One region of the Bacillus silvicola genome, then DNA from elsewhere that is predicted to be linked to it. Evidence: riboswitches for the same ligand, from Rfam matches in the RefSeq annotation. Region 1 holds a riboswitch; the other holds the start of a gene.
The links. Region 1 has a riboswitch for S-adenosylmethionine ahead of ACP6L7_RS26605 (methionine ABC transporter ATP-binding protein). Riboswitches for the same ligand answer to the same signal wherever they lie in the genome.
Positions count from the first base shown of each region.

Region 2: another riboswitch for S-adenosylmethionine. It lies ahead of mtnK (S-methyl-5-thioribose kinase); the one in region 1 lies ahead of ACP6L7_RS26605 (methionine ABC transporter ATP-binding protein).

Region 1 covers NZ_JBNGVC010000013.1:869,247-873,643, reverse strand. The annotation lists gene pruA (L-glutamate gamma-semialdehyde dehydrogenase) at 1-850, shown strand, start outside; gene ACP6L7_RS26610 (cysteine hydrolase family protein) at 1,165-1,710, opposite strand; SAM riboswitch class I at 1,939-2,044, shown strand; gene ACP6L7_RS26605 (methionine ABC transporter ATP-binding protein) at 2,168-3,187, shown strand; gene ACP6L7_RS26600 (methionine ABC transporter permease) at 3,177-3,842, shown strand; gene ACP6L7_RS26595 (MetQ/NlpA family ABC transporter substrate-binding protein) at 3,864-4,397, shown strand, end outside.
Region 2 covers NZ_JBNGVC010000012.1:1,000,428-1,004,824, forward strand. The annotation lists gene mtnA (S-methyl-5-thioribose-1-phosphate isomerase) at 1-876, opposite strand, end outside; gene mtnK (S-methyl-5-thioribose kinase) at 873-2,054, opposite strand; SAM riboswitch class I at 2,143-2,285, opposite strand; gene ACP6L7_RS17030 (carbon-nitrogen family hydrolase) at 2,357-3,136, opposite strand; gene ACP6L7_RS17035 (IS630 family transposase) at 3,275-3,838, opposite strand; gene ACP6L7_RS17040 (helix-turn-helix domain-containing protein) at 3,814-4,341, opposite strand.

The DNA.
Region 1 (4,397 bases):
CGTTCCAGGTAACGGTTCTGAAGTTGGTGATTACTTAGTAGATCACCCTCGTACACGCTTCGTTAGCTTCACTGGATCACGCGATGTAGGTATTCGTATTTATGAGCGTGCAGCAAAAGTAAATCCAGGACAAATTTGGTTAAAACGTGTTATCGCTGAAATGGGCGGTAAAGATACAATCGTTGTTGATAAAGAAGCAGATCTTGAATTAGCTGCTAAATCTATCGTTGCATCAGCATTCGGATTCTCAGGACAAAAATGTTCTGCATGTTCTCGTGCAGTAATCCACGAAGATGTATACGATCATGTATTAAATCGTGCAGTTGAATTAACAAAAGAATTAACAGTTGCTAACCCAGCTGTATTAGGTACAAACATGGGTCCTGTTAATGACCAAGCTGCATTCGATAAAGTAATGAGCTATGTTGCAATTGGTAAAGAAGAAGGTAGAATCCTAGCTGGTGGCGAAGGAGACGATTCTAAAGGCTGGTTCATCCAACCAACAATCGTTGCTGACGTTGCAGAAGATGCTCGCTTAATGAAAGAAGAAATCTTCGGACCAGTAGTAGCATTCTGTAAAGCAAAAGACTTTGATCATGCACTTGCAATTGCAAACAATACAGAATACGGTTTAACAGGAGCAGTTGTTACTAACAACCGTGACCATATTGAAAAAGCACGTGAAGATTTCCACGTTGGTAACTTATACTTCAACCGTGGATGTACTGGTGCAATCGTAGGTTATCAACCATTCGGTGGCTTTAATATGTCTGGTACAGACTCTAAAGCTGGTGGCCCTGATTACTTAGCGCTTCACATGCAAGCAAAAACTACTTCTGAAACTTTATAAGAAATAGTAGGAAAGATCTTCACAGACTGTGAAGATCTTTTCTTTTTGAGAAATTCTCTATAATAGAAGCTAGTTAATTTCAATTAAGAAAAGGTTACCGGATATTACCATTTGTTCTTTGGAATTAGTTAAACCCTATTAATAGTGGGATAAACATGTAAATAGAAATAAAATAGCGAGAAAAATTGACTTATTAGTCATATTTTTTAGTATTCATTTTGAGAATTTCCTGTATAATACAATTTGAAAGAAAATCTATGGTTAGACAAGAGAACACTCCTTTCGGTTTTGCTCACTGAAAGGAGTGTTTTTTTTTAGGTCGCTAAAAACTCTGCTGTACTCCTTACATTTGCGTATACTCCATTTAAACTAGCCAAAATTGTATTATGAATATAAACAGCTGGTATAGTAGCATTCTTAAATGAAAGATCTTTTGTAGCACAAGCATCGTGTATTAGGGTACAGTGAAGGCCAAAATCAAAAGCAGCCCTTACCGTAGCATCAATACACATATGGGTCATCATCCCGCATATTACGACGTGCTCAATTCCTGAACGTTGTAATCGTTCTAGAAGATCGGTTTCTCGGAAGCTATTTGGATAATGTTTAAGGATAACGGTTTCCTCTCTAAGTGGACGGACATTTTCGTGAATATGGACACCTTCTGTATTGGGTAGGAAAAAAGTAGCGTTATCTTTTATAGCTACATGCTGGATATGAAAAATAGGTTCGTTTCTTATTCTAAAATGTTGCAGTAGCTGTTCAGCATATTCACTTGCTTCTACTGGATTACGTAATTCCATCTTTCCATTTGGAAAATAATCATTTTGAATATCGACGAGCAAAAGGGCTGTTTTCATATATTCATCTTCCTCCGAGTTTCATATTCAAATAATGTTATTCAATTCATAGAGAGGATTCTCCTTTTAAAAAGTATGAGGGAGGAGAATTTAACATAACATTGTATTGTGATTTTTATTTAAAAATTTTAATAGAGAAATAATTAATGTTTTTCTGAAAAATGTATTGACTCTTATTATTCTGAGTTCTATAATGGGAATTAATTAAATGACAATTAAATCGATACACTCTTATCCAGAGAGGTGGAGGGACTGGCCCTACGATACCTCAGCAACGGGTTTTTAAATACCGTGCTAATTCCAGCAAGCTTAAAATAAGCTTGGAAGATGAGAAGATGTGAACGAGTACATATAAGTGCTCTCCTTCTTATCTTTTATAGGTGATAAGAAGGAGAGCACTTTTTATTTTACCTCGAAATCTCTACTTCAAGTTTTACAGCATATAGGAGGGAAGAAAATGATTTCTTTTAACAATGTAAGTAAAGTCTATGAATCAGGTGGGCAATCTGTTCATGCAGTGGAGGATGTAACGCTATCAGTTGAAAAGGGCGAAATTTTTGGCATTATCGGATTTAGTGGTGCTGGAAAGAGTACGTTATTACGTCTAGTAAACATGCTAGAGAGACCAACTGCGGGAACGATTTCAATAGATGATAAAGATATTACATCATTATCGACGAAAGAATTACGGAAATTAAGACAAAGAATCGGAATGATTTTTCAAAGCTTTAATTTATTTAATTCAAGAACAGTGTTTGGAAATATTGCGTATCCATTAAAGTTAGCGAAATTGCCAAAGAATGAAATAAAAGAAAGAGTAACTGAATTACTAAAATTTGTTGGTCTAGAAGATAAAGCAAACTATTATCCAGAGCAGTTATCAGGTGGACAAAAGCAGCGCGTTGGGATTGCAAGAGCACTGGCGACATCCCCGGATATTCTCATATGTGATGAGGCAACATCAGCTTTAGATCCAGAAACAACGACAGAAATTCTGAACTTATTAAAGAAAGTAAATAGGGAATATAATGTAACAATCCTACTCATTACACATGAAATGCACGTAGTGAAAGAAATTTGTCACCGTGTAGCTGTAATGGAGAAGGGAAAGGTTATTGAAGAAGGGAAACTGTTTGACGTTTTCACACAACCAAAAACAAAGACAACTCAAAACTTTGTACGTTCTGTTATTAATGATCATTTACCGGAAAGTGTTCTAGGGAAAATTCAAAATGGTGGACAGATTTATCGCTTAACATTTACTGGTGAAGAGACAGGGCAGCCAGTACTATCATATATCGCAAAAAACTATAACGTCGATGTAAACGTACTGTACGGAAATATTATTGAACTTCAAAATGTGCTATTTGGAAATCTACTTGTAGAATTGCAAGGTGAGCAGACAGAAATTCAAAAAGCATTACAGCATCTAAGACTGCAAGTGCAGCTGAAGGAGGTAGAAGCTCATGCGAGTTGATTGGAGTATATTTTGGCCCCGCATATTAGATGCGACGGGGGATACCCTCTTAATGGTAATTGTAACCCTTATATTTGCTATAATTCTTGGTATAACTCTAGGTTTACTATTGTATGTAACGAGAAAAGGAAACTTTTTAGAAAATAAATGGGTCTTTTCTATTCTTAATATCATTATTAATACAATTCGTCCGGTTCCATTCATCATCTTCTTAGTAGCTTTAAGCCCACTAACAAGAAGTGTTATCGGAACGACGATTGGAACAGCAGCAGCAATCTTTCCAATGACGTTAGTTGCATCAATCGGTATTGCTAGAATGGTTGAAACAAATCTTGTTTCTGTTCCGAAAGGGATAATTGAAGCAGCGCAAGCAATGGGAGCTTCCCCAATTAGAATTGTTTTTGAAATTCTTGTGCCAGAAGCGTTAGCGCCATTAATCTTAGGTGTTACGTTTATGACAGTTGGTTTAATTGAATTTTCTGCAGTTGCTGGGCTTGTCGGTGGTGGCGGTCTTGGTGACTTAGCAATGACATATGGTTATCAACGTTTTGATACGTCAGTTATGTTCGTAACGGTTGTTTTACTTATTATTCTCGTACAAATAGCTCAAAATTTAGGAAACTACTTTGCAAAAGTCTTTTTACGTAGATCATAAAAAGGAAGAGGGGAAAAGAAAATGAAGAAAATTTTAGCATTTGCATTATCAGCGATCGTAGGAATTACAGCTTTAAGCGGCTGCTCAGGTGGAGATACAGGTGCAGGAGCGAAAGAGAAAGTAGTTCGCGTCGGTGTAACTGGAACAGATGGAGACGCTTGGGAAATTTTGAAGAAAAAAGCTGAAAAAGAAGGGATTAAAATTAAACTAGTTGAGTTCTCTGATTACACAACGCCAAATAAAGCGTTAGCTGATGGAGATATTGAACTAAACTCATTCCAGCATATCGCTTTCTTAGAGCAATTTAAAAAGGAGCATAAGTTAGATATTACAGCTGTTGGTACAACGCAAATTGCACCGATGGGCTTATACTCTGAAAAATATAAGAAAGCAAATGAAATCCCAGATGGTTCAGAAATTGCTATTCCAAATGATCCAACGAACCAGGCGCGTGCATTAAAACTTCTTGATGCAGCCGGATTATTAAAGCTTAAGAAAGATTTCGGCCTATTTGGGGATCCAAGTGGTATCGCTGAAAATCCGAAGAAGTTAAAA
Region 2 (4,397 bases), on a different contig from region 1:
TCTTTCTTCAATAATAATTTCAGCACCTGTTTGTTTCGTAATATCAAATGTCGATAGCGGAGCTGCAACGTAGAACGGGATATCGAAATACTTTGCTAATATAGCTAAATTCATTGTTCCAATTTTATTTGCTGTATCTCCATTTGCTACAATTCGGTCCGCTCCTACTATAATCGCATTTATTTCTTTCTTTTGAATAGCATGCGCTGCCGTATTATCTGTAATAAGTGTTACATCAATATTTGCCTGTTTTAATTCCCAGGTTGTTAAACGCCCACCTTGTAAAACCGGTCTCGTTTCACACGCATATGCATGTAAACTTACACCTTTTTCTTTCCCAATATAAAACGGTGCTAATGCAGTACCATATCTAGCAGTTGCAATACTTCCAGCGTTACAAATTGTTAAAATGTTATCACCGTCTTTAAAACATATTAATGCATGTTCTCCAATACTCCGGCATACCGCTTCATCTTCTTGCTGAATGAGAAGCGCTTCTTCTTCTAATTTTTTTTGCGCTTCTTTTATTGTAATAGTTTCTCGAATCGATTCTCTCATACGATCGATTGCCCAAAATAAATTGACTGCTGTCGGGCGTGACGTACCTAAATAATTACAATCTCTATTAAACTTCTTTTGAAATTCTTCAATATGTACAGTGTTATATTTTTTGGATGCAAGCGCCAAACCAAATGCAGCTACAATTCCAATTGCAGGCGCTCCTCGTACTTCTAGCATGACAATACTTTTCCATACCTCTTCAATCGTCGTTAATGTTTTGTATTCTGTGCTATGCGGCAACTTTGTTTGATTTAATACTGCAATAGCATCCCCTTTCCAACTGACAGACCTCGGAATAGTAACAATTGTACTCATACTTTTACCCCTCCAGAAACTGTCTGTTGGAATAGTGTTCGGAACAGTTGAATATCAGCGTTCTTGGATTCATATTTTATTAGTTCTTTGCCTAAGGATAACGCTTGCTTCTTAGCTTGAATTCTTTTTTCTTTATTTGCTATTTCATCTAAATCTGCTACATGAGCTAAGCCGATTGTTCTACGAATAAGTTCACATCCAGCAAATCCGACAGCATCAGTAAAGATATTTTGCAAAATAATTGGTAACCATTGTTTTTCTTTCGTATATGCTTCTACACCTTCTCCAATCCATAACCTCGTAAAAGCTTCTACAAAATAACTCCATGTCTTCTCTATATGGAAAAATAGTACATTTCTCTGCTCTTCTTCTCTTGATAAAGCATTTAATAATAAATTTGCAATAAATTGACCGATGTCAAATCCAAAGGGACCGTACGTTGCAAACTCTGGATCAATTACTTTCGTTTCAGAAGGTGATGAAAATATACTACCAGTATGTAAATCTCCGTGTATGAGAGCCTCTTTTCTCGTCAAAAACTTATACTTATACTGTGCTACTTTTAATTTTAAAGTTTTATCACTCCACAGCTCATCAACCGCTAGTTGTAACTCTGGTTCATAATCATTCGTATCATAATGACTAAACGGATCTGTAAACACTAAATCTTCTGTAATTTTGCTAAGGTCTGGGTTTACAAATGTACCCTCTAGTATCCTCTTCTCTTCTGACTGTAAACCGAAATCTGAAGTATAAAATAAAACATGTGCTAGAAAGCGACCAATGTGCTGGGATAAAAGAGGATACTCTTCTCCATCTATTAATCCTTTTCTTGTAATCGTTAGTCTTGATAAATCTTCTATTACTGTCACTGCCAACTCCTCATCATGACTGTATACTTTTGGAACGTATTCCGGTACATACTTCGCGAAAATTTGTAATGCCTTACTTTCAATCGTCGCTCTTTTTATAGACAATGGCCAGCTCTCACCAACTACTTTTGCATATGGAAGTGCTTGCTTTAATATAATCGTCTTTTCTCCATCCTCTAATTTGAACACGTAATTTAAATTTCCATCTCCAATTTCATGACAAACTACATTTGCTTTCTTTTCAAAGTAACCGTGTTCTTTCGCATATTGTATAGCTGTCGTTTCAGTTAATGAATAATATCCCATCGTCTTCTCCCCCTTTTTATTCAGAGGTTTTTCTAAAATAGAAAAACCCCTTTCCACAAAGAAAGAGGTTTGAAGTTTATCTTCTCCCCTCTTATCTGCCAGAAAGTTTTACTTTCTGCTGGAATTAGCACCGTGCCTTTTGGCGTAAATAAACGCCCCATTTCACAATGGTATTACGGTCGGTTGCTGGGCTTCATCGGGCCAAATCCCTCCACCTGCTCTTGATAAGAGTTGTATAATTTTTTGAATTTTTAACTTTATGTTGAAGACTATACCAAGAATAAAAATCACTTGTCAACATTTTATTTGTATAATTCTGGACGACGATCTGCAAAAACTGGAATTCCTTTGCGTACTTCTTTAATTTTCTCAAAATGAAGCTCTCCAAATAAAATTGATTCTTCTTCATTCGCTTCTACAACAACTTCCCCCCAAGGATCGATAATTAAAGAATGACCCGCAAACTCATTATTCGGATCCTTTCCTGCCCTATTACATGCAACAACATAACATTGATTTTCAACTGCTCTTGCTTGCAATAGCAAACGCCAATGTGCTAAACGAACTAATGGCCATTCTGCTACAACAAATAAAACTTTTGCACCTTTAGCAGTATGAACACGCATCCACTCCGGAAAACGAATGTCATAACAAATTGTACCAGCGCACTCTATATCATCTAACTTAAATTCGCCTGTACTATTTCCAGCGATTAAATATTTATGTTCATCCATGAGCTGAAATAAATGCACTTTACTATATTCATTGACTAGCTGACCTTTATTAGTTACAACATACATTGTATTTGTAACACCTTGATCTGTTTGCTTCGCTATAGAACCACCGACAATATGTACACCATATTGTTTCGACCACTCTTTCAGCTTTTCTTTCGTTTCTAATCCATCCCTATCTGCAATTTCAGAAAGCCTAGTTAAATCATATCCTGTTGTCCACAGTTCTGGTAAGACAATAACATCGGGTCTTTCTTTCATTGCTTCACTTATTTTATTTTTAGCATTCTCAATATTTTTTTCTACATCTCCAAAGACAATATCCATTTGAATACATGCGACTTTCATTTTGTCAGCCCCATTCTTAATTTTTTTCTTTACAAAATACTGGAAAGATTATATCATTTGTCACTAGAATTGTAACAACTTTCAAAAGAGGTGGAAAGTATGAAATTATTTCAACCTTCTGAGATATATAAGTCCTCTTTAAAAAATCGACATGTCTGCACGTTGAATACGACTGAGGATTGCCTCAGGATTTTTATCAATAGATTCTATAAATTGATAGATTGAATCCATCAAATGATCCATCGTTTCATGATAACAATTTGCTAATACATTTTCTTTCATTACCTTCCATACACGTTCAATCATATTTAAGTTCGGGGAATATGGAGGTAAAAACAGCAAAGTCAGACGGCGGTTATTTTCTCGCAAAAAAGATTTCAATAGCTTAGCATGATGATACCTTGCGTTATCTAACACAAGCACAACGTGCTTATTTTTATATTCTTTTAACACATATGTTAAAAATTGCTGAAACGTTTCAGCATTACAGCACTCTGCTTTTGTACAGAGAAATTTACCAGTGATTGCATCAATCGTACCGAATAAAGACGTTGAAATACGCTTTCCTAACACTGCAATTTTCTTTTGTTTCCCTTTTGCAAACCATGTAGCATGAACGGTTTGACTATCTCTAAAGTGACATTCATCTTGATATAAGAGTACAGTATTTTCATCAATTAAGTTTTTTTTATCATATCTAATTGTTTTTGAAACTGTATTTGTTTTTCTTTATTCGCTTTTTTCAATACATAAGTAGCATTTGTATAGGAAAAATTCATCCGATGTAACATTTTACGGATGCCTTCACGCGACATACAAATAGCAAATTTCTCTTTGATGACGTATTGGATATTGCGTGTATTCCAGAAAGCTTCTTGACCGAATTGCAACTCCGCTGGAGTTGTATTTAAAATGAGTTGCTTCAATTCTCCCTGTTGTTGCTTAGTTAAATACGGCTTTTTACCTGGGATTTGTTTGCGAGTAAGTAATCCTTCTAGTGCATGTTCTTTGAATTTTTTCACATAACGAGCAACGCTTTGACGATGCATACCAAGTATGGCCGCTACGTCCACCATTGTATATCCTTCCATTACCATTCGAACAGCTGTAATACGTCGTTGACGAGAAGTTTGTTTTTCTTTTTTCTCTAATTTTCGTAAATCTGATATTGTTAAAGGTTGTGATTTTTGTATTTTATGTGGCATAGCGTATCTTTCTCCCCTTATGCTTTTTACAAACATTATCGGGTATCCGGAAACGA